3 regions of the Phreatobacter cathodiphilus genome follow, and region 2 is predicted to be linked to each of the others. Evidence: riboswitches for the same ligand, from Rfam matches in the RefSeq annotation. Region 2 holds a riboswitch; each other region holds the start of a gene.
The links. A riboswitch is a leader RNA that binds a small molecule or an ion and turns the genes downstream of it on or off. The one in region 2 is predicted to bind thiamine pyrophosphate.
Positions count from the first base shown of each region.

Region 1: another riboswitch for thiamine pyrophosphate. It lies ahead of C6569_RS15640 (FAD-dependent oxidoreductase); the one in region 2 lies ahead of thiM (hydroxyethylthiazole kinase).
Region 3: another riboswitch for thiamine pyrophosphate. It lies ahead of C6569_RS17360 (hypothetical protein); the one in region 2 lies ahead of thiM (hydroxyethylthiazole kinase).

Region 1 is NZ_CP027668.1:3,259,626-3,267,434, forward strand. Features, by position in the region: gene C6569_RS15630 (DUF1036 domain-containing protein) at 1-190, opposite strand, end outside; gene argB (acetylglutamate kinase) at 183-1,076, opposite strand; TPP riboswitch at 1,223-1,332, shown strand; gene C6569_RS15640 (FAD-dependent oxidoreductase) at 1,321-2,319, shown strand; gene thiS (sulfur carrier protein ThiS) at 2,310-2,507, shown strand; gene C6569_RS15650 (thiazole synthase) at 2,509-3,315, shown strand; gene C6569_RS15655 (lysophospholipid acyltransferase family protein) at 3,474-4,175, shown strand; gene C6569_RS15660 (thiamine phosphate synthase) at 4,269-4,883, shown strand; gene hemW (radical SAM family heme chaperone HemW) at 5,209-6,393, shown strand; gene C6569_RS15670 (extensin-like domain-containing protein) at 6,390-7,103, opposite strand; gene C6569_RS15675 (ActS/PrrB/RegB family redox-sensitive histidine kinase) at 7,216-7,809, shown strand, end outside.
Region 2 is NZ_CP027668.1:2,172,846-2,180,654, reverse strand. Features, by position in the region: gene C6569_RS10705 (xanthine dehydrogenase family protein molybdopterin-binding subunit) at 1-527, opposite strand, end outside; gene C6569_RS10700 (hypothetical protein) at 683-970, shown strand; gene C6569_RS10695 (Lrp/AsnC ligand binding domain-containing protein) at 977-1,213, opposite strand; TPP riboswitch at 1,331-1,434, shown strand; gene thiM (hydroxyethylthiazole kinase) at 1,423-2,223, shown strand; gene thiD (bifunctional hydroxymethylpyrimidine kinase/phosphomethylpyrimidine kinase) at 2,220-3,017, shown strand; gene C6569_RS10680 (TRAP transporter substrate-binding protein) at 3,019-4,086, shown strand; gene C6569_RS10675 (helix-turn-helix domain-containing protein) at 4,199-4,813, shown strand; gene C6569_RS10670 (DMT family transporter) at 4,924-5,781, opposite strand; partial or broken gene C6569_RS10665 (fumarylacetoacetate hydrolase family protein) at 5,809-6,682, opposite strand; gene C6569_RS10660 (hypothetical protein) at 6,801-7,809, opposite strand, start outside.
Region 3 is NZ_CP027668.1:3,616,651-3,624,459, forward strand. Features, by position in the region: gene dnaK (molecular chaperone DnaK) at 1-1,151, opposite strand, end outside; gene C6569_RS22290 (hypothetical protein) at 1,526-2,425, shown strand; gene C6569_RS22295 (alpha-ketoglutarate-dependent dioxygenase AlkB family protein) at 2,422-3,042, shown strand; gene C6569_RS17340 (VOC family protein) at 3,276-3,656, opposite strand; gene hrcA (heat-inducible transcriptional repressor HrcA) at 3,759-4,844, opposite strand; gene rph (ribonuclease PH) at 5,014-5,727, shown strand; gene C6569_RS17355 (non-canonical purine NTP pyrophosphatase) at 5,724-6,359, shown strand; TPP riboswitch at 6,438-6,561, shown strand; gene C6569_RS17360 (hypothetical protein) at 6,555-6,956, shown strand; gene thiC (phosphomethylpyrimidine synthase ThiC) at 6,978-7,809, shown strand, end outside.

The sequences.
Region 1 (7,809 bases), 1.1 Mb from region 2:
TGGCCCGGCACTGGCCCGGATCGAGTCGGAACCAGCCGCGCGTCGCCGCCGTATCGCCGACGACGACACCGATCGCCGCCTCCGTCACCACACTCGTGCGATTGCACAGGCGCGTCTCGGCCGAGGCGGGGGCGGCGAGCCACACCACGACGCAGAACGCCGCGACGAGGCCCGCCAGAGCCTCACGCATGGATGAGCGTGCCGGCACCGCCATCGGTGAGAAGCTCCACGAGGACGGCGTGCGGGGTCTTGCCGTCGAGGATCACGACGCCTTCGACGCCGCGCTCGATGGCGTAGATGCAGGTCTCGATCTTCGGGATCATGCCCCCCGTCGCCGTGCCGTCGGCGATCAGGCGGCGGCAATCCTCCACCGACAGCGACTTGATGAGGTTCTTGTTCTTGTCGAGGACCCCGGGCACGTCGGTGAGCAGAAGGAGACGCTTGGCCTTCAGCGCGCCGGCGATGGCGCCCGCGAAGGTGTCGGCGTTGACGTTGTAGGTGTCGCCCTCGACCGAGGTCGCCACCGGCGCCAGGACCGGGACGAGGTCCTTGCCCAGAACCGTGTCCAGCACCTTGGTGTCGACCTTGTCGGGTTCGCCGACATAGCCGAGGTCGACGACCCGCTCGATGTTGGAATCCGGATCGCGGGTGACGCGGCTGACCTTGGCCGCCTTCACCATGTCGCCGTCCTTGCCGCACAGGCCGATGGCCTTGCCGCCGGCGGCGTTGATGAAGCCGACGATCTGCTTGTTGATCGAGCCGGCGAGGATCATCTCGACGATCTCCACCGTCTGCTTGTCGGTGACGCGCAGGCCGTCGACGAACTCGCTCTTGATGCCGAGTTTGGCGAGCATCTGGCCGATCTGCGGCCCGCCGCCGTGCACCACCACCGGATTGATGCCCGACTGCTCCAGCATGACGATGTCGCGGGCGAAGGACCGGGCGCCGCCCTCGTCGCCCATGGCGTGGCCGCCATATTTCACCACGACGATCTCGTCGTCGTATTTCTGCATGTAGGGCAGCGCCTCGTTGAGGACGCGGCCGATGTCCTGGGCGTCGAGAGGGGTATGCGACATGGCGGCTCCGGCGGGTCGGGTCCTCGAGGGATCGCGTTTGGCGTCTTCGCGTTCGGGCGCGCGAGTGGGCCGGGTCTTAGCCGATTTGGACCGGAGGGTGAAGAAACCTTCGCGCCTTGACATCCATGTCCGAATGCCCACAGTCCACCCCGCCCGAGGGGAGCCCCGACGAGGGGGCTGAGAGGCTGCGCGATCCGCGGCGACCCTTGAACCTGATCCGGGTCATGCCGGCGGAGGAATGGGGATGCACGGACAAGACGCCGCGCGGCGCGTCGACATCATTGGAGCGGGCATTACCGGGCTCTGGCAGGCCCTGTGCTTCGCCGAGGCGGGCTTCGCCGTCACCCTGCACGAGCGCGGCGGGGAAACGCAGGCGAGGTCTGCGAGCCGCTGGGCCGGCGGCATGCTCGCGCCGTGGTGCGAGGCGGAAGGGACGGAGGAGCTGGTCGTGCGCCTCGGCCGCCGCTCGCTGGACCTCTGGCGGCAGGCGGTGCCCGAGGCGGCCTTCGACGGCACGCTCGTCGTCGCCCATCCGCGCGACCGCGCCGATTTCGACCGCTTCGCCCGCATGACGACGGACCACCGCCGGCTCGATGCCGACGGCATCGCCGGCCTGGAGCCGGCCCTGGCCGGACGCTTCCCGCAGGCGCTGTTCTATCCGCGGGAAGGGCATGTCGAGCCGCGCGTGGTCATGGAGGCCCTGCTGCGGCGGCTGGCCGAACGCGGGGTGACCGTCCGCGCAGCCGACGGCGATTGTCTGCCCGCTTCCGGCCTGACCGTGGACTGCCGGGGACTTGCGGCGCGCGACCGGGAGCCCCTGCGCGGCGTCAAGGGCGAGACCCTGCTGGTCGAGACCGGGGCGATCAGCCTGTCGCGGCCGGTGCGCGTCCTCCATCCGCGCTGGCCGCTCTACGTCATCCCGCGCGCCGGCCATCGTTTCCTTCTCGGCGCGACCACGGTCGAAACCGAGAGCGAGGGCGTATCCGTCCGGTCGGCGCTGGAGCTTCTGTCGGCAGCCTATGCGCTGCACCCGGCCTTCGCCGAGGCGCGCATCGTCGAGCATGGATCGGCCCTTCGACCGGCCTATGCGGACAACCTGCCGCGGATCGTCGTGTCGGACGGCAGGCTCACCGTCAACGGGCTCTATCGGCACGGCTTCCTGGTCGCCCCGGCGCTCGCCGAAATCGCCGTCGCCCATGTCACGCGCGGCATCCACGACAACGAGGTGATGCAATGGTCCTGACCGTCAACGGAGAGACGACCGAGAGCGCCGCCACCACCGTCGCCGAGCTCCTGCGCGAGCGCGACCTCGACGGCGGGCATGTGGCCGTCGCCGTGAATTTCGAGGTCGTGCCGCGCCGCCGCTGGGCCAGCGCGGCGCTGGCGGCCGGCGACGCGGTCGAGATCATCAGCCCCCGGCAGGGAGGCTGACATGGACCACGCCTCCTCCCGCGATCCCGTCACCTTCTACGGCCGCAGCTTCGCCTCGCGGATGATGATCGGCACGGCGCTCTACCCCTCGCCCGCCGTCATGCAGAAGGCAATCGCCGCTTCCGGCGCGGGCATCGTCACCGTTTCGCTCCGGCGCGAGAGCGCGGGCGGGCGGACCGGCGCGGCCTTCTGGGATCTGGTGCGCGAGACCGGCGCCGCCGTCCTGCCGAACACCGCAGGCTGCCGCTCCGTCAAGGAGGCCGTCACCACGGCTGAGCTCGCCCGCGACCTCTTCGACACGCCCTGGATCAAGCTGGAGGTCATCGCCGACGACGAAACCCTGCAGCCGGATGTCGTCGGCCTGGTCGAGGCCGCAACCGTCCTGATGCGCGACGGTTTCGAGGTCTTCCCCTACACGACCGAGGATCTCGGCGTCGCCATGCGCCTCGTCGATGCCGGCTGCCGGGTGGTCATGCCCTGGGCCGCGCCCATCGGCAGCGCCCGCGGCATCATCCATGCCGATGCCCTGAAGCTGATGCGCGAGCGCCTGCCGGATGTCGCACTTGTGGTCGATGCCGGCCTCGGCGCGCCGTCCCATGCGGCCGAGGCGATGGAGCTGGGTTTCGACGCGGTGCTCTTGAATACGGCGGTGGCGAAGGCCGCCGATCCCGTCGCCATGGCCACCGCCTTCCGCCTGGCCGTCGAAGCCGGGCGTACCGGCTATGGCGCCGGTCTCATGGGGCCGCGCGATTTCGCCTCGCCCTCGACCCCCGTTGTGGGCAGACCGTTCTGGCATGGCCTCACCTGACCGCCTCGGATCATCGCGGGGGCATCGCGCCGCGCGCCATGAGGTCGACACGATCGGCGGCGATGATCGCCGCGGGTGACAGGGGCGAAGACACGGCCTATGGCTCGCCCGCAGGCCGGCTCGCGGAGCCTTGGCCACAGATGCTGCGATCGGAGATCATGACCGCACTCCGTTCCAGGACATTCGACCTGCTTCTCGGCGGTTGGACCGCCCTGTTCGGCGCACTCATCCCGGCCCTCGCTTGGGCCGACGGCAGGCGGCTGCGCGGCGTCTCGCGGCTCTGGGTCGCCGGCGTCATGGGGCTGCTGCGCACGGTGATCGGCCTCGACCATGTGGAGATCGGCAGCGACAACCGCCCCGCCGGCCCCTGCCTGATCGTCTGCAACCACCAGTCCACCTGGGAGACCATCGCCTTCATCCGCCTGTTTCCGGACGTGGCCATCGTCGCCAAGGAGGAACTGCTGAAGGTCCCGGTCTTCGGCTGGTACCTGCGCCGCTCCCCGATGATCACCATCGACCGCGAGTCCGGCACCCAGGCGCTTCGGCGCATGGTGGAAGGCGCCAAGACGGCTCTCGCCGAGGGCCGCCCCGTCCTGCTCTTCCCCGAGGGCACCCGCAAGGACCCCGACGCCCCCATCGATTTCAAGCGTGGCGTCGAACTGCTCTACGGCCGGCTCGACGTTCCCGTCCTGCCCGTCGTCGTCAATTCCGGCCGATTCTGGGGCGTCGGCCGGCCCTTCAAGCGTCGCGGCACCATCACCGTGTCCTGCCTGCCGCTGATCCCCGCCGGCCTCAAGGCCGGAGAGATGATGGCGCGGGCCGAACGGGTGATGGAGGAAGAGCGGCGCAGGATAGGCTAGCGGCCGGGCGCCTTGACTTCGCCGGGTCGGCGGTCACTCTCCGCCCGCCCCCGGGGCCCGCGAGGCCGCACATCCCCTTCAGGAGCATCAGCCATGACGCGCGCCTATCCCGACCGCTTCTACCCCGTCGTCGACAGCATCCGCACCCTCATGGACCTGGCGGCGCTGGGAGTCGGCACGATTCAGCTCAGGGTCAAGGATCTCGGCGAGGCCCAGGCGGCGGCACTGGTGGGGGAAGCGGTCGAATCGGTCCAGGGATCGCCGGTTCGGCTCGTCATCAACGACTACTGGCGCGCCGCCATCGTCGGCGGCGCCAGCCATCTCCATCTCGGCCAGGAAGATCTCGCCACCGCCGATGTCCCGGCGATCCGCGCGGCGGGACTGACGCTCGGCATTTCCACCCATGACGAGGCGGAGCTCGAAACCGCCCTCGCCCATCGTCCCGACTATATCGCCCTCGGCCCGATCTATCCGACGACGATCAAGCCCATGCGCTTCGGCCCCCAGGGCCTCGACCGCATCGGGGTGTGGAAGAAGCGCATCGGCGCCATCCCGCTGGTCGCCATCGGCGGCATCACGCTGGAGCGCGCCCCCTCCGTCTATGCGGCCGGCGCCGATTCCATCGCCGTCGTCTCCGACATCGCCAATGCCGACGATCCCGACACGCGGGTGCGCGAATGGCTGGCGCTCGAGCCGGCGGGCGACTGAGGGCTGGATTCCGCGCGCCTTGCATCAGCGAAGTGCGTCCTTCGAGGCTCGCTGCCGCTCGCACCTCAGGATGAGGGAGGTCGTGAGCTGCATCCGGGGCGTCCGCCACGCTGACGTCGCGGCCAAGGCCACCGTTGTGCCCATCGCCATCATCCTCATCCTGAGGTGCGAGCCCCGGCGATGCGCCAGCATCGTCGGTGGGAGCCTCGAAGGATGCACTCCGGTTCTGCAGCTCCACGCTCCTGCCCCCTAGCCATCCGGCCCCGCGACCGCTACCTCACGGCCTGAGCCGCCGGACCTCCGCCCGGCGTCGAGACCCTGGCCGATGACAACCGCCCCGCCCGGCACCGGGGGCCCGGACGATCCCGGCTTCGGGATCTACGTCCACTGGCCCTTCTGCGCCTCCAAGTGCCCCTATTGCGACTTCAACAGCCATGTGCGGCACGTCGCGCCCGATCAGGCGCGCTATGTGGCCGCCTTCGGCCGTGAACTGGCCACCGCAGCGCGGCGCACCCCCGGTCGCACCGTGTCCTCCATCTTCCTCGGCGGCGGCACGCCCTCGCTCATGGAACCGGCGACCGTCGGCGCCATCCTCGACGCCCTCGCGCGGCTCTGGACGGTCACACCCGACTGCGAGGTGACGCTGGAGGCCAATCCCACCAGCGTCGAGGCGGAGCGCTTCCGCGGCTTCCGCGCCGCCGGCGTCAACCGCGTCTCGCTCGGCGTCCAGGCGCTGAACGACGCCGACCTGAAGAGCCTCGGCCGCACCCATTCCGCCGACGAGGCGCTGCGCGCGGTGGACGTCGCGCGCCGCCATTTCGACCGCTATTCCTTCGACCTCATCTACGCCCGTCCCGGCCAGACCGAGGCGGGGTGGGAAGCCGAACTCCGCCGCGCCATCGCGGAGGCCGCCGAGCACCTGTCGCTCTACCAGCTCACCATCGAGCCCGGCACCATGTTCGAGGCGCTGCACCGCGCCGGCAAGCTCGCCATGCCAGACGACGACATGGGTCGCGTCCTCTACGACCTGACGCAAGACGTCTGTGCCGAGGCTGGCCTGCCCGCCTACGAGATTTCCAACCATGCGCGGCCCGGCGCCGAATGCCGCCACAACCTCATCTACTGGCGTTCCGGCGACTTCGTCGGCGCCGGCCCCGGCGCCCACGGCCGCCTCACCCTCGGCAACGGCCGAATCGCCACCGCCACCGAGAAACACCCCGAGACCTGGCTGAAGCGGGTCGAGGAGCAGGGCTCGGGCATCGTCTCCGAGGAGCACCTCGTGCAGATCGAGAACGCCGACGAATTCCTCGTCATGGGGCTGCGCCTTGCCGAGGGCATCGACCTCGCCCGCTACGAGGCGTTGTCGGGCCGCCCGCTCGACCCGGACCGCATCGCCTTCCTGGAGGGTGAGGGCTTCGTCCGACGCCTGCCCGGCGGCCGGCTGAAGGTCACGCCCGAGGGCTTCCCCGTGCTCAACGCCGTGGTGGCCGACCTCGCGCAGGCGGACTAGCGGCAGGCCCGCCCGCCGCCGACGTCCAGATGGAAATGGTCGTAGTGCAGCGGGTTGTAATCCGGCGACAGGGTGACGTCGAACCAGCGGCAGGCAGCGTCCCGCACCGCCCGCAGGAAGGCGGCCCGGCCCGGCTCGGCCGACGACCAGTCGGCGGTAAGCGTCAGCCGCCGCCCGTCGGCGAGCTGGAATCCGGAGATGTCGATGGCGTCGGCCGTGGCGTGGCGGCTGCGGCGGCCCGAGGCGGCGTGGTTGATGTTGCGGCAGGCATAGGTGCCGAGATGCTCGACGCGGGTCACCGGCGCGCCGAGATGGGTCCGGGCAGCCGCGCCCAGCGCGTGGCGCTCGACCATGGCGAGGGAGAGCGCCGCCCGGCAGGTCAGCACCACCGGCGAGGACAGGCGTGTCGCCCCGGCCGTCGCGGTCCGCCCGGCATCAGTGAAGCCGCAGCCCTCCCCGGTGGCGCGGTCCGGCACCCGCTCGAAGGCGATCCCACTCCGGGCAAGCGCCGCGCGGCAGAGGTCGCCGTCGCCGCGGGCGCGGGCGAACTTGAAGCGCGTCAGGAAGCCCGGCTCCTCCGCGAGGTCGAAGGGGGCGAAGGGATCCCAGCGCGGCGGCAGCACGATCTGCCCCGACGCGATCAGCGCGCCGGCGAAGAGGAGACCGAGAACCAGCGGCAGGACGAGGAGGCGGGCGATGCGGGCGGCCATGCGCCAGCCTAACGGGAGAGCCGGTGCCGGGTTCCGCAGGAGGGGCGCGGCACGCCGCCGCTGGCCGCTCCCGTCCATGGCCTTTGGCCGCGGGACCGCCTAGTTTCGGCGCATGGCGAATGCTCTGCTCCCCTCCCTGTTCGACACGGCCCCGGCCCTGCGCAGCCTGCGCCTCGAGACGCTGATCCGGCTGCGCTGGTTCGCCGTGGTCGGCCAGACCGCCGCCATCGTCGCGGTCTACTGGGGGCTGAACGCCGACCTGCCGCTCGACCTCTGTCTTCTGGCCGTCGCCGCCTCGGCCTGGATCAACATCACCCTGCGCCTGCGCTATCCGGCCAATCACCGGCTGTCGCCGCTGGAAGCGGGCTTCTCGCTGGCCTGGGACATCATCCAGCTCGCCATCCTGCTCTATCTCACCGGCGGCCTCGAGAACCCCTTCTCCTTCCTCTTCCTCGGCCCGGTGCTGATCTCCGCCACCTCCCAGCCGCCGCGAACCACCCTGCTCCTCGGCCTCCTCACCGTCGCCTGCGCGACCTTCGTCGGCTACATCCACATGCCCCTGCCCTGGGAGTGGACGAACGACCTGAGGCTGCCGCCGCTCTATCTCGTGGGCGTCTATGTCGCGCTGCTGATCTGCCTCTCCTTCATCGGCCTCTATGTCTGGCAGGTGGCGGAGGAGCAGCGCCAGCTCACCGAGGCGCTGACC
Region 2 (7,809 bases):
TTCTCGGTCGCCTCCGCCTCGCCGAGATGGACCTCGGCGCAGAGGTTGCCGGGAATGTCGGGCCAGACCTGCGGGGCGCCCTTCTGCAGGGCGTCGACCGCGTCGACGATGGGCTCGCGCGCCGTCCACTCGATGGCGATGGCTTCCGCCGCGTCCTTGGCCCGGTCGAGCGTGTCGGCCACGACGAAGGCGACGCCGTCGCCGACGTGGCGCACTGTCGTCGAGCAGAGCACTTCCCAGGGCGGATTGGGGATCGGGTTCACCGAGGGCACCTGCGACAGGCAGGGCAGGTTGCCGATGCCTTCGAGGTCGGCATGGGTGAACACCGCCTTGACGCCCTTCATGGAGCGAGCGGCGCTGGTGTCGGTGATGACGAAGTCGGCGAAGGCGAAGGGCGAGCGCAGCACGTAGCCGACCAGCGCTCCCTCGGGTACGAGGTCGGAGACGAAGCGCCCCTCGCCCTTGATCAGCGGGGCGTCCTCGACCCTGCTCAAAGCCTGGCCCATTCCGAATTTCGTCGGCGTCATGTCGCGTGCTCCGGGGAACTCGGGCGGCAGAATGGAACGCTTCGAGGCTGCGAGGCAAGCCTCGCCATCAGCAGGGGCGCAATGCGGGTGGCTGGCCATCGCCCCGTGAACCCGCCTAAATGGCGCCGACCCGCAGCCGTTCCAGGAAGGACTTCATGGCGCCGGAAGAGCCCAAGCCATCGACGCCCCCCGCCGTCTATCTCGGCCTGGCCTTTTGCCTGGTCTCGGTGGTCTGGTGGTTCGCCTATTACGCGCAGTATGGCGGAGCCTTCTCGCTGCTCGGGCTCAAGGTTGCCTGCATCGGCTTCGCCACGCCGGAATGCGCCTTCTTCCAGGCGAACATCCGCAGCGCCATCCCGCGTTACGTGCCGGTCCTCTGGTATGCCGGCATGGTGACGCTCGCCTTCGGCGTCTGGCAGCTCTGGCGCCAGCGGCAGCCGTGAACGGCCTCAGAAGGCCTTGAACGTGATGATCGTGTGCGTGTCCTGGATGCCCGGGATGAGCTGCACCTGCTCGTTGACGAAATGGCCGATGTCGGTGCCGGGCTCGACGTAGAACTTCACCAGCAGGTCGAAATTGCCGGCCGTCGAATAGATCTCCGAGGCGATCTCGCGGTCGGCGAGGGCGGCGGCCACCTGGTAGGCCTTGCCGAGCTGGCATTTGATCTGGACGAAGAAGGCGATCATGGGGACCCTCGCGGCATGCAGGCCTTTCCCATGCCATCAAAGGGCGCGCGCGTCATCCCCCCGCAGGCCGTGCCGGGCGAGCTTGCGCCGGGCGCTGCCATGGCCTAACTCTCCCCCATAGTCTCGTCGGGGTGCCCTTCACCGGGCTGAGAGGTCGCAAGGCCAACCCGTCGTACCTGAACCGGGTCATGCCGGCGGAGGAAACCGAGATGGACGCATTGCCCCCGCGCGGGGAATCCGAGCTCCCGACCGACATTCTCGGCGCCGCCCGCGACGGCCTTGCGGCGGTCCGCGTGCGGCGGCCGCGCATCCACTGCATCACCAACACGGTGGCCCAGGCCTTCACCGCCAACGCTCTGCTGGCCCTCGGCGCGGTGCCGTCCATGACTACCGCGCCGGACGAGATCGCCGCTTTCGCCGGCGGTGCCGACGGTCTCCTCGTCAACCTCGGCACGCTGGAGCCGGAGCGCCGCGCCGTCATCCGCACCGCCATCGAGGCGGCGAGCGCGGCGGGGAGGCCCTTTCTCCTCGACCCCGTCTTCATCGACCGCTCGGCGGGACGCGCCGCCTTCGCCCGCGACCTCGCGGCGCTCGGGCCGGCGGCGATCCGCGGCAACGGCGCCGAGATCGCCGTGCTCGACACCGACGCCGATGCCCTGGCGCTGCGCCTCGGCACGGTCGTTGCCGCCACCGGCGAGACGGACCTGGTGACCGACGGCCGGCGCCTCGCCGCCGTCGCCAACGGCCATCCGCTGATGGCGCGGGTCACCGCCATGGGCTGCGCCGGGGCGGCGATCACCACCGCCTTCATCGCGGTCGGCGAGGACGCCTTCACCGCGACCGCCGCCGCCATGGTCGTGCTCGGCATCGCCGGGGAGCGCGCCGCCGAGACGGCGCGGGGCCCGGGAAGTTTCGCATCGGCCTATCTCGACGCGCTCTATGCGCTGGAGGCGGATGACATCGCCGCTCGGGCGCGCGTCACGTCACCGTCCCAGGGAGAGGCTTCATGACCGCCATCGCCGTCACCATCGCGGGCTCGGATTCCGGGGGGGGCGCCGGCATCCAGGCCGATCTCAAGACCTTCTCTGCCCTCGGTGTCTATGGCGCGAGCGTCGTCACGGCTCTGACCGCGCAGAACACGCGCGGCGTCCAGGCGATCCACGACGTGCCGCCGGACTTCGTCGCTGCGCAGATGGATTCGGTCTTTTCCGACCTGAAGGTCGGCGCCGCCAAGATCGGCATGCTGTCACAGGTCACCGTCATCGAGGCGGTGGCGGCGGGGCTCGACCGCCACCGTGTGGAGCAGGTGGTGCTCGATCCCGTGATGGTCGCCACCTCGGGCGACCGCCTCCTCAACCCCGATGCGGTCTCGGCGCTGCGGCGGCTGCTCTTTCCCCGCGCGGTCCTCGTCACGCCGAACCTCCTGGAGGCCGCGGCCCTCCTCGACCAGCCGGTGGCGCGCAGCGAGGAGGACATGCTCGCCCAGGGGCAGGCGCTGATCCGCCAGGGCGCCCGCGCCGTGCTGATGAAGGGCGGACATGCGGTGGGGGAGACGAGCGTCGACCTTCTGGTCACGTCGGCGGGGGCGGTGCGGCTGGAGGCCCCGCGCGTCGTCACCCGCAACACCCACGGCACCGGCTGCACGCTCTCCTCGGCGGTCGCCGCAGGCCTCGCCAAGGGCTTCGCGCTGGGGCAGGCCGTGAGCGAGGCGAAGGACTACGTGACGGCCGCCATCGCCGCGGCCGACCGGCTTGCGATCGGCGAGGGCCATGGGCCGACCCATCATTTTCACGCCTGGTGGTGACATGACCTTCAATCGCCGATCCGCCCTCGCCGCCGGCGCCGCCGGTCTCGCGGCCGCCCCCGGTATCGCGCGGGCCCAGGCGCTGCGCTGGCGCCTCGTCACCTCCTGGCCGCGCAACCTCCCCGGTCCCGCCTTCTCGGCCCAGCGCATCGCCGACCGGATCAAGCTCCTGTCGGGCGGGCGGATCGAGGTGCAGGTCTTCGCCGCCGGCGAGGTGGTGCCGGCCTTTTCCGTGCACGAGGCGGTGGGCAACGCCACGGTCGAGCTCGGGCACACCGCCTCCTTCTTCGCCATCGGGCGGGAACCGGGCCTCGCCTTCTTCACCGCCATTCCCTTCGGCCTGACGCCGAACGAGCACAATGCCTGGGTGCTGAAGGGCGGCGGACAGGCGCTGTGGGACGAGGCGGCGGCGCGTTTCGGCGTCAAACCCTTCCTCGGTGGCAATACCGGCGTGTCGATGGGCGGCTGGTTCCGCCGGGAGTTGCAGTCCGCGGAGGACGTGAAGGGGCTCACCATCCGCATGGTGGGGCTGGGCGCCGAGCTGTTCCAGCGCCTCGGCGCCACCGCCATCGCCGTGCCGCCCGGCGATATCTATCCGGCGCTGGAGCGCGGTGCCGTGGACGGGGCCGAGTTCACCTCGCCCGGATCCGACATCCAGCTCGGACTGTGGCGCGTGGCGCCCTTCTACTACGCGCCCGGCTTCAACAAGCCCAACGGGTCGAGCGAGCTCGTCGTCAACAAGGCGCTGTGGGACGGGCTGCCTGACGACCTCAAGGCGGTCGTGCAGGCGGCGAGCGAGGCGGAGCAGGCGGTGGCGCTCGCCGAAATCGAGATCCTCAACATGGAGGCGCTGGCGACCATGGTCTCGACCCACGGCGTCCGGCTGCGCGGCTTCCCGACGCCGATGGTGCAGCTCGCCCGCCGCCACGCCGCCGACCTCCTCGGCGAACTCGGCACGCGCAGCCCGATGGCCGGCAAGATCGCCGCCCATTACACCGCCTTCCAGGGGCGCATCGGACCGTGGACGCGGGTTTCCACCCACGCCGCGCTCGGCGCACGCGAGGTCTGAGGGCGGGAAGGGCCCCTTCGGCGTTCCGCGACCTTGCGCCACGGGGGTGAGGGCCATAGAACGGCGGAACGAACGTTTCGTTCGACACGACGCACGGGACAGCTTGCCGCCCATGGCCGACCGGGACCCCAAGAAGATCGAGATGGATGCCGGAGCCCACGTGCTGTCCGGCAATCTCGGCAAGACGGTGCAGCGGCTGCGCAAGGCCTACAACCTGTCGCTGTCCGAGCTGTCGGAACAGTCGGGCGTCGCCAAGTCCATCATCAGCCAGATCGAGCGCAACGAAACCAATCCGACGCTCGCCACCATCTGGCGATTGAGCCAGGCGCTGGACGTGTCGATCGAGCGGGTGCTGGCGACCGCCACCGAAGAACCCTTCCTCGAGAAGCTGTCGCGGGCCGACACACCGCTGCTGGTCTCCGACGACGGCAAGTGCCGCCTGTCGATCATCGGCTGGATCAAGACCGTCGAGTGGCTGCAGTGGTACGACTTCCAGTGCGACCCCGGCGGGATGCTGGAGAGCGAAGGCCACCAGCGCGGGTCCATCGAGAGCCTGTCGGTGCTGGAAGGCGAGTTGCAGGTGGAGGTCGGCGACCGGCTCGAGACGGTGGGGGCCGGCGAGAGCGCGCGCTATCGCTGCGACGGCCGCCACGTCATCCGCAACGTCGGCACAGGGCCCGCCCATGCGGTCATGGTCTGCATCCTCAAGGCCGCCGTGATGGAGTGACGGGCGGACCGCCTTGCCGCTCCGTCTCATCCGCGCGTTCGAAGTCCCTGACGCGGAATCGCTTTCGCTGCTCGTCCTGAGGTGGAGAGTCCGCCTCTTCACAGATTGATTCAGTCGCCGCGCCGGCGCCGCTCGCCCGCGAGGATCACGACGGCGATGCCGACGATCATGCCGGCCGAGGCCAGAACCATGCGCGCCGTCAGCGTCTCGCCGATGAAGATCACCGCGCCCGCCGCGGCGATGGCGGGGACGGTGAGCTGGATCGAGGCGGCGGTGACGCGCGGCAGCGCGGGCATGACGGCGTACCAGACGGCATAGCCGAGACCCGAGGCGAGCGCGCCGGAGGCGATGGCATAAGCGAGCCCGGCCGGCTCCGGCGGATGGACGCGCCAGCCCCAGGCCAGGAGCAGCAGGGCCACGGGCAGGCAGCGCAGGAAATTGCCGGCGGTGTCGGCGAGCGGCTGTGTCGAGCCGCGGCCGAGGACGGAATAGACCGCCCAGGAGAGGCCGGCGGCGACCATCAGCAGCACGCCGGCGGGCGAGGGGGCGGCGACACCGGGCGCGACCAGCCAGACGAGGCCGGAGAAGGCTGCGGCAAGGCCCGCCCATTCGAGGATGCCCGGCCGGTCGCCAGCGGCGATGGCATGGCCCATCATGCCGAACTGCACCGCGCCGAAGAGCACGATGGCGCCCACAGCGGCGCCGAGCCAGAGATAGGCGATGGAGAAGGCGAGGGCATAGCCAAAGAGGGCGGCGGCCTGGCGCCAGCTCCCGGCGACGGCGGGACGGCCGTTGCGGCGGCCGGCGAGATGGGCCAGCAGCACCAGGACGAGGGCGCCGGAGGCGAGGCGCCAGCCGGTATAGCCGAGATCGTCGATGGCGCCACCGGCCAGCGCCAGCCGCGCCAGGACGGAGTTGGCTGCGAAAGCGACGAGCGCCGTCGTCGTCAGGGCGATGAGCCTGAGCATCGGGGGTTGCGGGTCGGCGGGGGCCGGGCGATGAGGTCGCCCGGCCGCGATCCGCTCACTGCCAGGCGATCACCTTCTGCTTCTGCTCGCCGAGGCCCTCGATGCCGAGGGTCATGACGTCGCCCGCCTTGAGAAAGCGCGGCGGCTTCATGCCGAGGCCGACGCCGGGCGGGGTGCCCGTGGTGATGACGTCGCCGGGCTCCAGCACCATGAATTCGGAGATGTAGGAGACGATGGTCTTCACGTCGAAGATCATGGTCTTGGTCGAGCCGGTCTGCATGCGCTCGCCGTTGAGATCCAGCCACATGCCGAGCTTCTGCACGTCCTTGATCTCGTCGGTGGTGACGAGCCAGGGGCCGAGCGGGCCGAAGGTCTCGCAGCCCTTGCCCTTCATCCACTGGCCGCCGCGCTCGATCTGGTACTCGCGCTCGGACACGTCGTTGCAGACGCAGAAGCCGGCGACGACCGACATGGCGTCCTTCTTGGAGACGTAGCGAGCGCGCTCGCCGATGACGATGGCGAGCTCGATCTCCCAGTCGGTCTTCACCGACTTCTTCGGCAGCATGACGTCATCGTTCGGACCGACGATGCAGGAGCGCGCCTTGTTGAAGAGGATCGGCTCGGTGGGGATGGCGGCGCCGGTCTCGGCGGCGTGGTCGGCATAGTTGAGGCCGACGGCGATGAAGTTGCCGACGTCGCCGACGCAGGCGCCGAGGCGCGGCTTTCCCTTGACCAGAGGCAGCTTCTCCCAATTGGCCTTGGCGATCTTGGCGAGGCCCTTCTTGCCGAGGGCGGCGCCGGCGATGTCGGGCACCACGCCCGAGAGATCGCGGATCTTGCCTTCGGGATCGATCAGGCCAGGCTTTTCCTTGCCCTTGGCGCCATAGCGAACGAGTTTCACGACTTCCCCTCCCATTGTTGTTGAAGGTCGTCGTGGAATGATGCCGGGGTCTTCAATCGTTTCGCAAGGGCAGGGCGCGCATGGCCGGGCGGCGCGGGGGAGGGGCGGAGGGCGCTCGTTAGCCGACCCGGCCGGGCTGGCTCCGCAGGACGGACAGCATCTGGTCCCGGCCAATGAGCGCGGCCAGCGCCGCTTCGGCGGCGTCGACGTCCGGCATGGTCTCGGCGCCGTCCGATGCGGCATCCCATCGCGCGACGAGGTCGTCGAGATCGGGGCCACCGTCGCAGGGGGTTCCGAACATGCGGTCATAGATGGCGGCGTGTGCATCGCCCGAACGTTGCAGGAGCCTCGGCCAGCCGATCGGAAGGTCGTCCGATACCTGCGGGCCCGGCAGCAGCGCGAGCAGGCAGGACAGGCGATAGCGCATCGCATCGCCGCCGATGCCGGCGAGGGCATCGGCCCGCCAGGCGTCGTAGAGATCGATCACGCTCATTCCGGCGCCGAGCACGGCCATGCGCAGATGGGGGGCGGTTCCGGTGGCGGTAGAATGCGCGTCCCACCGGCGGTCGTTCAGGAAAGGGAGCAGATGCGGGATGGCGGGGTCGCCGAAGGCGGCAAGGCCGAGGATGATGCCGGCGATGTTGTCGACCGCCGTCTGGGCTGCCAGTCTCGGCAACAGCGGGAGGAGCCCTGGATCTGCCGCGTGAAAGGCCAGGCTCGGCAGGAATTCCGGGAACAGGCTCCGCGCGCCGAGACCCCGGATGGTTTCGCTGATCGCGGCGGAGATCGGCTCGCAGGGCAGATCCATCAGGCCGAGACAGGCTGCCCGGGACTCGTGGTGCGGCGCCTCCCTGGCGATGGCCCAGAGCGCGGGGACGGCCGGGGCATAGCCGGTCGTCCCGACCACCTGCAGCACTTCGGCGGGACAATCGGGCCGCAATCCGTGGGAATCCACCATGGCCGCGAACAGGGACCATCCCGTTTCGGGGGTTCCGAAACGGGCGAGAACCGGCAGCGCGAACGCATCGGCCGTTTCGAGACACCAGGGAAGCAGGGCCTGCGCGTCGGCGCCGGAGCCGAAACGCAGGACGATGTCGCGGAGGACGGCAGCCTCGATCGCGCGGCTG
Region 3 (7,809 bases), 1.4 Mb from region 2:
AGCACGTCCTTCACGTCGCCCTGCAGCACGCCGGCCTGGATGGCGGCACCGATGGCGACCACCTCGTCCGGGTTGACGCCCTTGTGCGGCTCCTTGCCGAAGAACTGCTTCACCACCTCCTGGACTTTCGGCATGCGGGTCATGCCGCCGACGAGGACGACCTCGTCGATCTGGCCCGCCGAGATGCCGGCGTCCTTGAGCGCCTTCTTGCAGGGCTCCATGGTCCGCTGGATCAGGTCGTCCACCAACGCCTCGAATTTGGCGCGGGTGAGCTTCAGCTGCAGGTGCTTCGGACCCGAGGCGTCGGCCGTGATGAAGGGCAGGTTGATCTCGGTCTGCGTCGAGGACGAGAGCTCGATCTTCGCCTTCTCGGCGGCTTCCTTCAGGCGCTGGAGAGCGAGCTTGTCCTTGCGCAGGTCGATGCCCTGCTCCTTCTGGAACTCGGCCGCCAGATAGTCGACGAGGCGCATGTCGAAGTCCTCGCCGCCGAGGAACGTGTCGCCGTTGGTCGACTTCACCTCGAAGACGCCGTCGCCGATCTCGAGGATCGACACGTCGAAGGTGCCGCCGCCGAGGTCATAGACGGCGATCGTGCCGGAGGTCTTCTTGTCGAGGCCGTAGGCCAGCGCTGCCGCCGTCGGCTCGTTGATGATGCGCAGCACCTCGAGGCCGGCGATCTTGCCGGCGTCCTTGGTCGCCTGCCGCTGGGCGTCGTTGAAATAGGCCGGGACGGTGATGACCGCCTGGTCGACGCTCTGGCCGAGATAGGCCTCCGCCGTCTCCTTCATCTTCATCAGCGTGAAGGCGGAGATCTGCGAGGGCGAATAGGTCTTGCCCTCCGCCTCGACCCAGGCGTCGCCGTTGCCGGCGCGGGCGATCTTGTAGGGGACGAGCTTCTGGTCCTTGGTCACCGTCGGATCGTCGAAGCGGCGGCCGATGAGGCGCTTCACCGCGAAGATGGTGCGCTCGGGATTCGTCACCGCCTGGCGCTTGGCCGGCTGGCCGACGAGACGCTCCTCGTCGGTGAAGGCGACGATGGACGGCGTCGTGTTGGCGCCTTCCGAATTGATGATGACTTTCGGCGTGGTGCCTTCCATGACCGCCACGCAGGAATTGGTCGTTCCGAGGTCGATGCCGATGACCTTGCCCATGGTCTTCTCCTTTTCAAGCGGGTCGACCGGGCCCGAAGCACCCGTGAGGCTGACGGCCCGCGGACGAAGAGGGATTTTCGCCGGGACCGCCCGCGCCGACCCCTTCATCAAGCTGGGGTTTGAAGCTGGTGATCGCAGGACGGAAAGACGCGAGACATCGCCGCTTTCCGCCGGTTGCGCCGGATATAGGGGGGGCGTCATGGCGCCGCAAGCGTCACGGTCACCCCGCCGTGAAGGAAAAGCACTCAACGCTCGCCGGCAAAGGGTGCGTCCTTGGCGCAACATCGCCGCCCCCATGCATGGCGCAACGTCACGGGCTGGTGACCGCGGGTTTCCGGCAGGCTATGTGTCGGGTCCCTTCCTACGGATGAATCATGCCCCGCCGCGCCGTCCTGCTGCTCTCCCTCGCCTTTGCCGCCGTCGGCGGGGAGCACGCTGCGGCCCAGATGCAGCTGCCCGGCGCCGTGGCGCCGACGCCGCAGGGCGCCACCACGCCCCAGGGCCGCCCGCAAGCGCCCCGCGCCACCGTCGACGGCATGAGCGGCCTCGCGGGACGCAGCGTTCCCGCCTCCACCCTGCGCCGCTGGGAAGAGGCCCTGCCCGGCAGGACGCTGCGCTTCCTCGGCCAGCACGGCTCGCTCGTCATCTCGCGCGCCGGCACCCCGACGCAGCCGACCTACACCATCGCCGCCACCGGCGTCATCGGCCGGCGCGGCAACGACATCCGCAACATCTGCACGCCCGATCTCGGCGGCGGCCGGCCCGTACCGCTGCGGCCGCTCGGCCGGCCCGACGGCCTGCCGCGCTTCGAGGCGAACTTCACCGGCTGCACCATCACCCTCGACCTGATGGCCGATGCCGCCTTCGTCACCGCGCCGGGCGGGGCCTGCAGCTTCGACGACTGCGTCGTCGACCCCGCCGGCCTCTGGGGCCCGAACGATCGCGAGATCCCGGCCGACCGCGAGATCGAGCGCGCCCGCGGCGTCGCCGAGCGCCGCCTCAACGACGCCCGCCGCATCCTCCAGGCGCGGCTGCGCACGACGCCCGAGGGGCGCCAGTTCCTGCAGGAACAGGCGGGGTTTCCCGCCAACCGCGAGCGGCTCTGCCGCAACTACGGCACCACCGACATCGGGCCCGCCTTCTGTGCGCTGAAGTTCACCGAGGCCCGCGCCGAGAACCTCGCCGCCCGCGTCGGCGGCCCGCCCGCGGATGCGCCCCCGCGCCGTCCCGCCCGTCCGCGGCCGCCACCGCCGCCGGCCGCTCCGCAACAGTGACCGCGGTCCCGGTCGTTCCGGGCTGCACCTGGCATCCCGGCTACCTCGCGCCCGCCGACCAGACGGCGCTTCTCGCGACCCTTCGTGATTTGCTGCGGCAGGCGCCGCTGTTCCAGCCGGTCATGCCGCGCACCGGCACGCCCTTCTCGGTGCGCATGACGAACCTCGGGTCGCTCGGCTGGGTCTCGGACAAGGCGGGCTATCGCTACCAGCCGCACCACCCCGTGACGGGAGAGCCCTGGCCGCCGATCCCCGATGCGATCCTCGCCGTCTGGGACGCGGTGTCGGGTTATCCGCATCCCCCCGAGGCCTGCCTCGTCAACTGGTACGGGCCCGGCGCCCGCATGGGACTGCATCAGGACCGCGATGAGGAGGACCTTTCCGCCCCCGTCGTGTCGCTGTCGCTCGGCGAGACCGGTCTGTTCCGCATCGGCGGCACGACCCGTGGCGGCAGGACCGTGCCGGTGAAGCTCGCCTCCGGCGACGTGCTGGTCTTCGGCGGCATCGCGCGCCTCGCCTATCACGGCGTCGACCGCCTGCTCCCCGGAACCAGCACGCTCCTCAAGGACGGCGGCCGGATCAACCTGACGCTCAGGCGGGTGACGAAGCCTGTGTGAAGGCGAAACCCGCTTGTTCTCATCACCCCGGCGTCGCGGCTGCAGCGCTATTCCCCTCCCCGGCTTGCGGCGAGGAGGGGTCAGGAGTGGCGGCCCTGCTTCGCGGCGACCCGCCTGGGTGCACCCCCCACCCGGCCCTCCGCTACGCTCGGTCACCCTCCCCGTCGCAAGCGGGGGGGAGGGGTGACGCGGGCCTCGCGCCATTGTCGGATGGGAGGCGAGGGTCGACGCCCTCAGCTCGCCGGGGCCGCGGCCGGCTTCATCAGGCCGAGCACGGCGCCGGCCGGATCCTCGACCACGGCGATGCGGCCGACATTCGGAATGTCCAGCGGCTCCTGCAGCACCTGGCCGCCGCTGCTCGTCACCGCCGAGACCGCCCGGTCGAGATCGTCGACCTGCACATAGGAGAGCCAGCCCGGCTGGGATTCCGTGTCCTGCGGATCCATCGGCATGATGCCGGCGGTCGGCGTGCCGTCGGGCGCCTTGGCGATCCAGTATTCGCCGTCCGGCATCGGGAACGGGTCGAACGTCCACCCAAGGGTCTGGCCATAGAAGGCCTTCGCCTTGGCGATGTCGTTGGTCATCAGCTCGTTCCAGTTGAACCTGCCGCTCATGCGGGGCCTCCTCCTTGGATGCGCGCGGCGGGAGATGTCCCCGCCGTCGACGGCAAGGAAGCATGGTCCGATTGCAGCCGGGCGACAATGAGGCAGAGGCGCTCAGGTGATGAGGCGCGACAGGACGCGGGCCGTGTAGTCCACCATCGGCACGATGCGGGCATAGTTCAGCCGCGTCGGGCCGATGACGCCGAGCACGCCGACGATGCGGCGCTCGGCGTCGCGATAGGGCGCCACCACCATGGACGAGCCCGACAGCGAGAACAGCTTGTTCTCCGAGCCGATGAAGATGCGCACGCCCTCCGCCGTCTCGGCCCGGCCGAGCAGGTCGACGAGGTCGCGTTTGGATTCGAGGTCGTCGAAGAGCAGGCGGATGCGCTCGAGGTCCTCCATCGCCCTGAGATCGCCGAGAAGGTTCGCCTGGCCGCGGACGATCAGCTTGCGCTCGGCCGGCTCGCCGCCCGACCAGGAGGCGAGGCCCGCCTCGACCAGCTTCTGTGTCAGCCCGTCGAGCTCGCTGCGCGCCTGGTCGAGGCTCTTCTGCATCTCGGCCCGCGCTTCCGCCAGGGTGCGGCCGCGGATATGGGCGTTGAGGAAATTGGAGGCCTCCACCAGCGCCGAGGGCGGCAGCCCCGCCGGGATCGGCACGATGCGGTTCTCCACCTGCCCGTCCTCGGAGACGAGGACGACCAGGGCCCGCTCCGGCTCGATGCGGACGAACTCGATGTGTTTCAGCCGGACGTTGCTCTTGGAGGTGAGCACGACGCCGGCGCCGCGCGACAGGCCGGAGAGGAGCTGGGTTGCGTCGGCCAGAACCGATTCGAACGACTGACCGCGGGCGGAGGCGGCCACCTGCGCCTCGATGGCGTTGCGCTCGTCGGCCGCGAGGTCGCCGAACTGCATGAGCGCATCGACGAAGAAGCGCAGGCCCGTCTCGGTCGGCAGGCGGCCTGCCGAGGTATGGGGGGCGTAGATGAGGCCGGCCTCCTCGAGGTCCTGCATGACGTTGCGCACCGACGCCGGCGACAGGGTCATGGGCAGGATCTTCGACAGGTTGCGCGAGCCCACGGGCTCACCGGTCGCCAGATAGCTCTCGACGATCTGGCGGAAGATCTCGCGCGAGCGTTCGTCGAGCTTGGCCAGCGCCGAATTGGCGAGCGCCTGCAGCTTCTGGTCGGATCGCGGGATTTCGGCGGACAAGGGGCAACCTCCACCGCAAATCTGGTGGCAGCGGCGGCTTTGATCAAGCATCATTTCCGCCGATGCCGGGATCGTGCGGACGGCGCCGCCCGTCCTTGCCGCGCCGGCCGTTCGGCCCTATGACCCGCCGATCCCCTCTCGTGGAACGGAATCCGCCATGCGTCCCTCCAAACGCGCCCCCGATGCGCTGCGCCCCGTCTCGCTGGAGCGCGCCGTCGCCCGCTATGCGGAGGGCTCCTGCTTCGTGAAGTTCGGCAACACCCATGTGCTCTGCACGGCCTCGCTCGAGGAGAAGCCGCCGCCGTGGCTGCGCGGCCAGGGCCGCGGCTGGGTGACGGCGGAATATTCCATGCTGCCGCGGGCGACGCTGGAGCGCACCCGCCGCGAGTCGACCTCGGGCAAGCCATCCGGCCGCACCCAGGAAATCCAGCGCCTCATCGGCCGCTCGCTGCGCACCATCGTCGACCTGCCTGCCCTCGGCGAGCGGCAGATCACCATCGACTGCGACGTGATCCAGGCCGACGGCGGCACCCGCACGGCGGCCATCACCGGCGCCTGGGTGGCCCTCCACGACTGCATCGCCTGGATGACCGCCCGCTCCATGCTGAAGGTGAACCCGATCCGCGACCATGTCGCGGCGGTCTCCTGCGGCATCTACCAGGGCACGCCGGTGCTCGACCTCGACTATGCCGAGGATTCGGAAGCCGACACGGACGCCAATTTCGTCATGACCGGCGCGGGCGGCATCGTCGAGATCCAGGGCACGGCGGAGAAGACCCCCTTCAGCCAGGAGGAACTCCTCGGCCTCCTCGACCTCGCCCGCGGCGGCTGTGCCCGCCTCGTCGACCTGCAGAAGACGGCGGTGGCATGAGCGCCCGGCTCGGCCCCGGCACGCGGCTGGTCGTCGCCACCCACAATGCCGGCAAGCTCGCCGAATTCCGCGACCTGTTGGGGCCGCACGGCATCGACCTCGTCTCGGCCGGCGAACTCGGGCTGCCCGAGCCGGCCGAGACCGGCACGCTCTATGCCGAGAACGCCGCCATCAAGGCCCGCGCCGCGACGGATGCCACCGGCCTTCCCGCCATCGCCGACGATTCCGGCCTCGCCGTCGAGGCGCTCGACGGCGCGCCGGGCCTCTTCACCGCCGACTGGGCCGGCCAGCCCCGCGACTTCGCCGCCGCCATGGCCCGGGTCGACCGTGAGCTCACCCTGCGCGGCGTCACCACCGCCGGCGCCCGGGCCCATTTCGTCTCGGCCTTGGCCCTGACCTTCCCCGACGGCTCGCAGCAGATCTTCGAGGGCCGCGTCTTCGGCACCCTCGCCTGGCCGCCGCGGGGGACGAAAGGCTTCGGCTACGATCCCATGTTCCTGCCCGACGACCACGCCCTCACCTTCGGCGAGATGAGTGCGGAGGAAAAACACGGCCTGCCGCCGAAGGGCGAGGGTCTCTCCCACCGCGCCCGCGCCTTCATGGCGCTGCAGAAGGCGGTTTTCGGCAGTTGAGCCGGGCAGGGACGGGCGCGAGCGCATCACGGCCCCGCGTCCCTCCGCTTGACTTCGCCGGCCAACCATCCACATTGGACCCCGTCCAAGGGGGGCCCCGACGAGGGGGCTGAGAGGCCGCACCGTTCCGATCCGGAACTCCGCAGCGACCCTTGAACCTGATCCGGGTCATGCCGGCGGAGGGATGGGACGCACATGCTGACTTCAGTCTATTTGGCGCGCCTGATCGGCCCGGTCATGCTGACCGTGGGGATCGGGCTCCTCGTCCGGCCCGCCGCCTATCGCGCGGCCGCCGACGAACTCGCCAAGAGCTCCGCCCTGATCGTCCTCTCCGGCCTGCTCATGATGCCGGCCGGCCTCGCCATCCTGCTGTCGCACCGGGTCATCGGCGGCGACTGGCGCATGCTCATCACCCTGATCGGCCTCGCCCTCTTCGTCGTCGGCGCCTGGCGCATCGTCGCGCCCGACTGGGCGGCCGGCGTCGCCCGGCACCTCATCGTGCGCGAGGGGACGCTCAAGATCGCCGCCGCGATCTGGCTCATCCTCGGCGCCATCCTCACCATCGCCGGCTACTGGCCGCAGTCACCCACGCCATAACGAGCCCACGGGAGATCCCGCATGAACGCCCCGGTCAAGGACATCAAGGCCGCCGTCACCACCGGCCCGCTGCCCGCCTCCACCAAGATCTTCGCCGTGCCGGAGTCGGCGCCGGACCTGCGCGTGCCGCTGCGCGAGATCCAGCTCCAGGCGGGAGCGAACGAGCCGAACGTCGTCGTCTACGACACCTCCGGCCCCTATACCGATCCCTCCGTCGTCATCGACGTGGAGAAGGGCCTGCCCCGCACCCGCGCCGCCTGGGTCGCCGAGCGCGGCGGCGTCGAGGCCTATGACGGCCGCGAGGTCCGCCCCGAGGACAACGGCCATGCCGGCAAGCATCTCGCCCGCGCCTTCCCGCTCGCCAACCAGCCGCTCCGCGGTGTCGGCGACGCGCCGATCACGCAATATGAATTCGCCCGCGCCGGCATCATCACCAAGGAGATGATCTACGTCGCCGAGCGCGAGAACCTCGGCCGCAAGGCCATGCTGGAGGGCGCCGAGACGACCCTCGCCGACGGCGAGAGCTTCGGCGCCGAGATCCCGGCCTTCATCACCCCCGAGTTCGTGCGCTCCGAGATCGCCCGCGGCCGCGCCATCATCCCGGCCAACATCAACCACCCCGAGCTTGAGCCGATGATCATCGGCCGCAACTTCCTGGTGAAGATCAACGCCAACATCGGCAACTCCGCCGTCTCCTCCTCCATCGAGGAGGAGGTGGACAAGCTGGTCTGGTCGATCCGCTGGGGCGCCGACACGGTCATGGACCTGTCGACGGGGCGCAACATCCACAACACCCGCGAATGGATCATCCGCAACTCGCCGGTGCCGATCGGCACCGTGCCGATCTACCAGG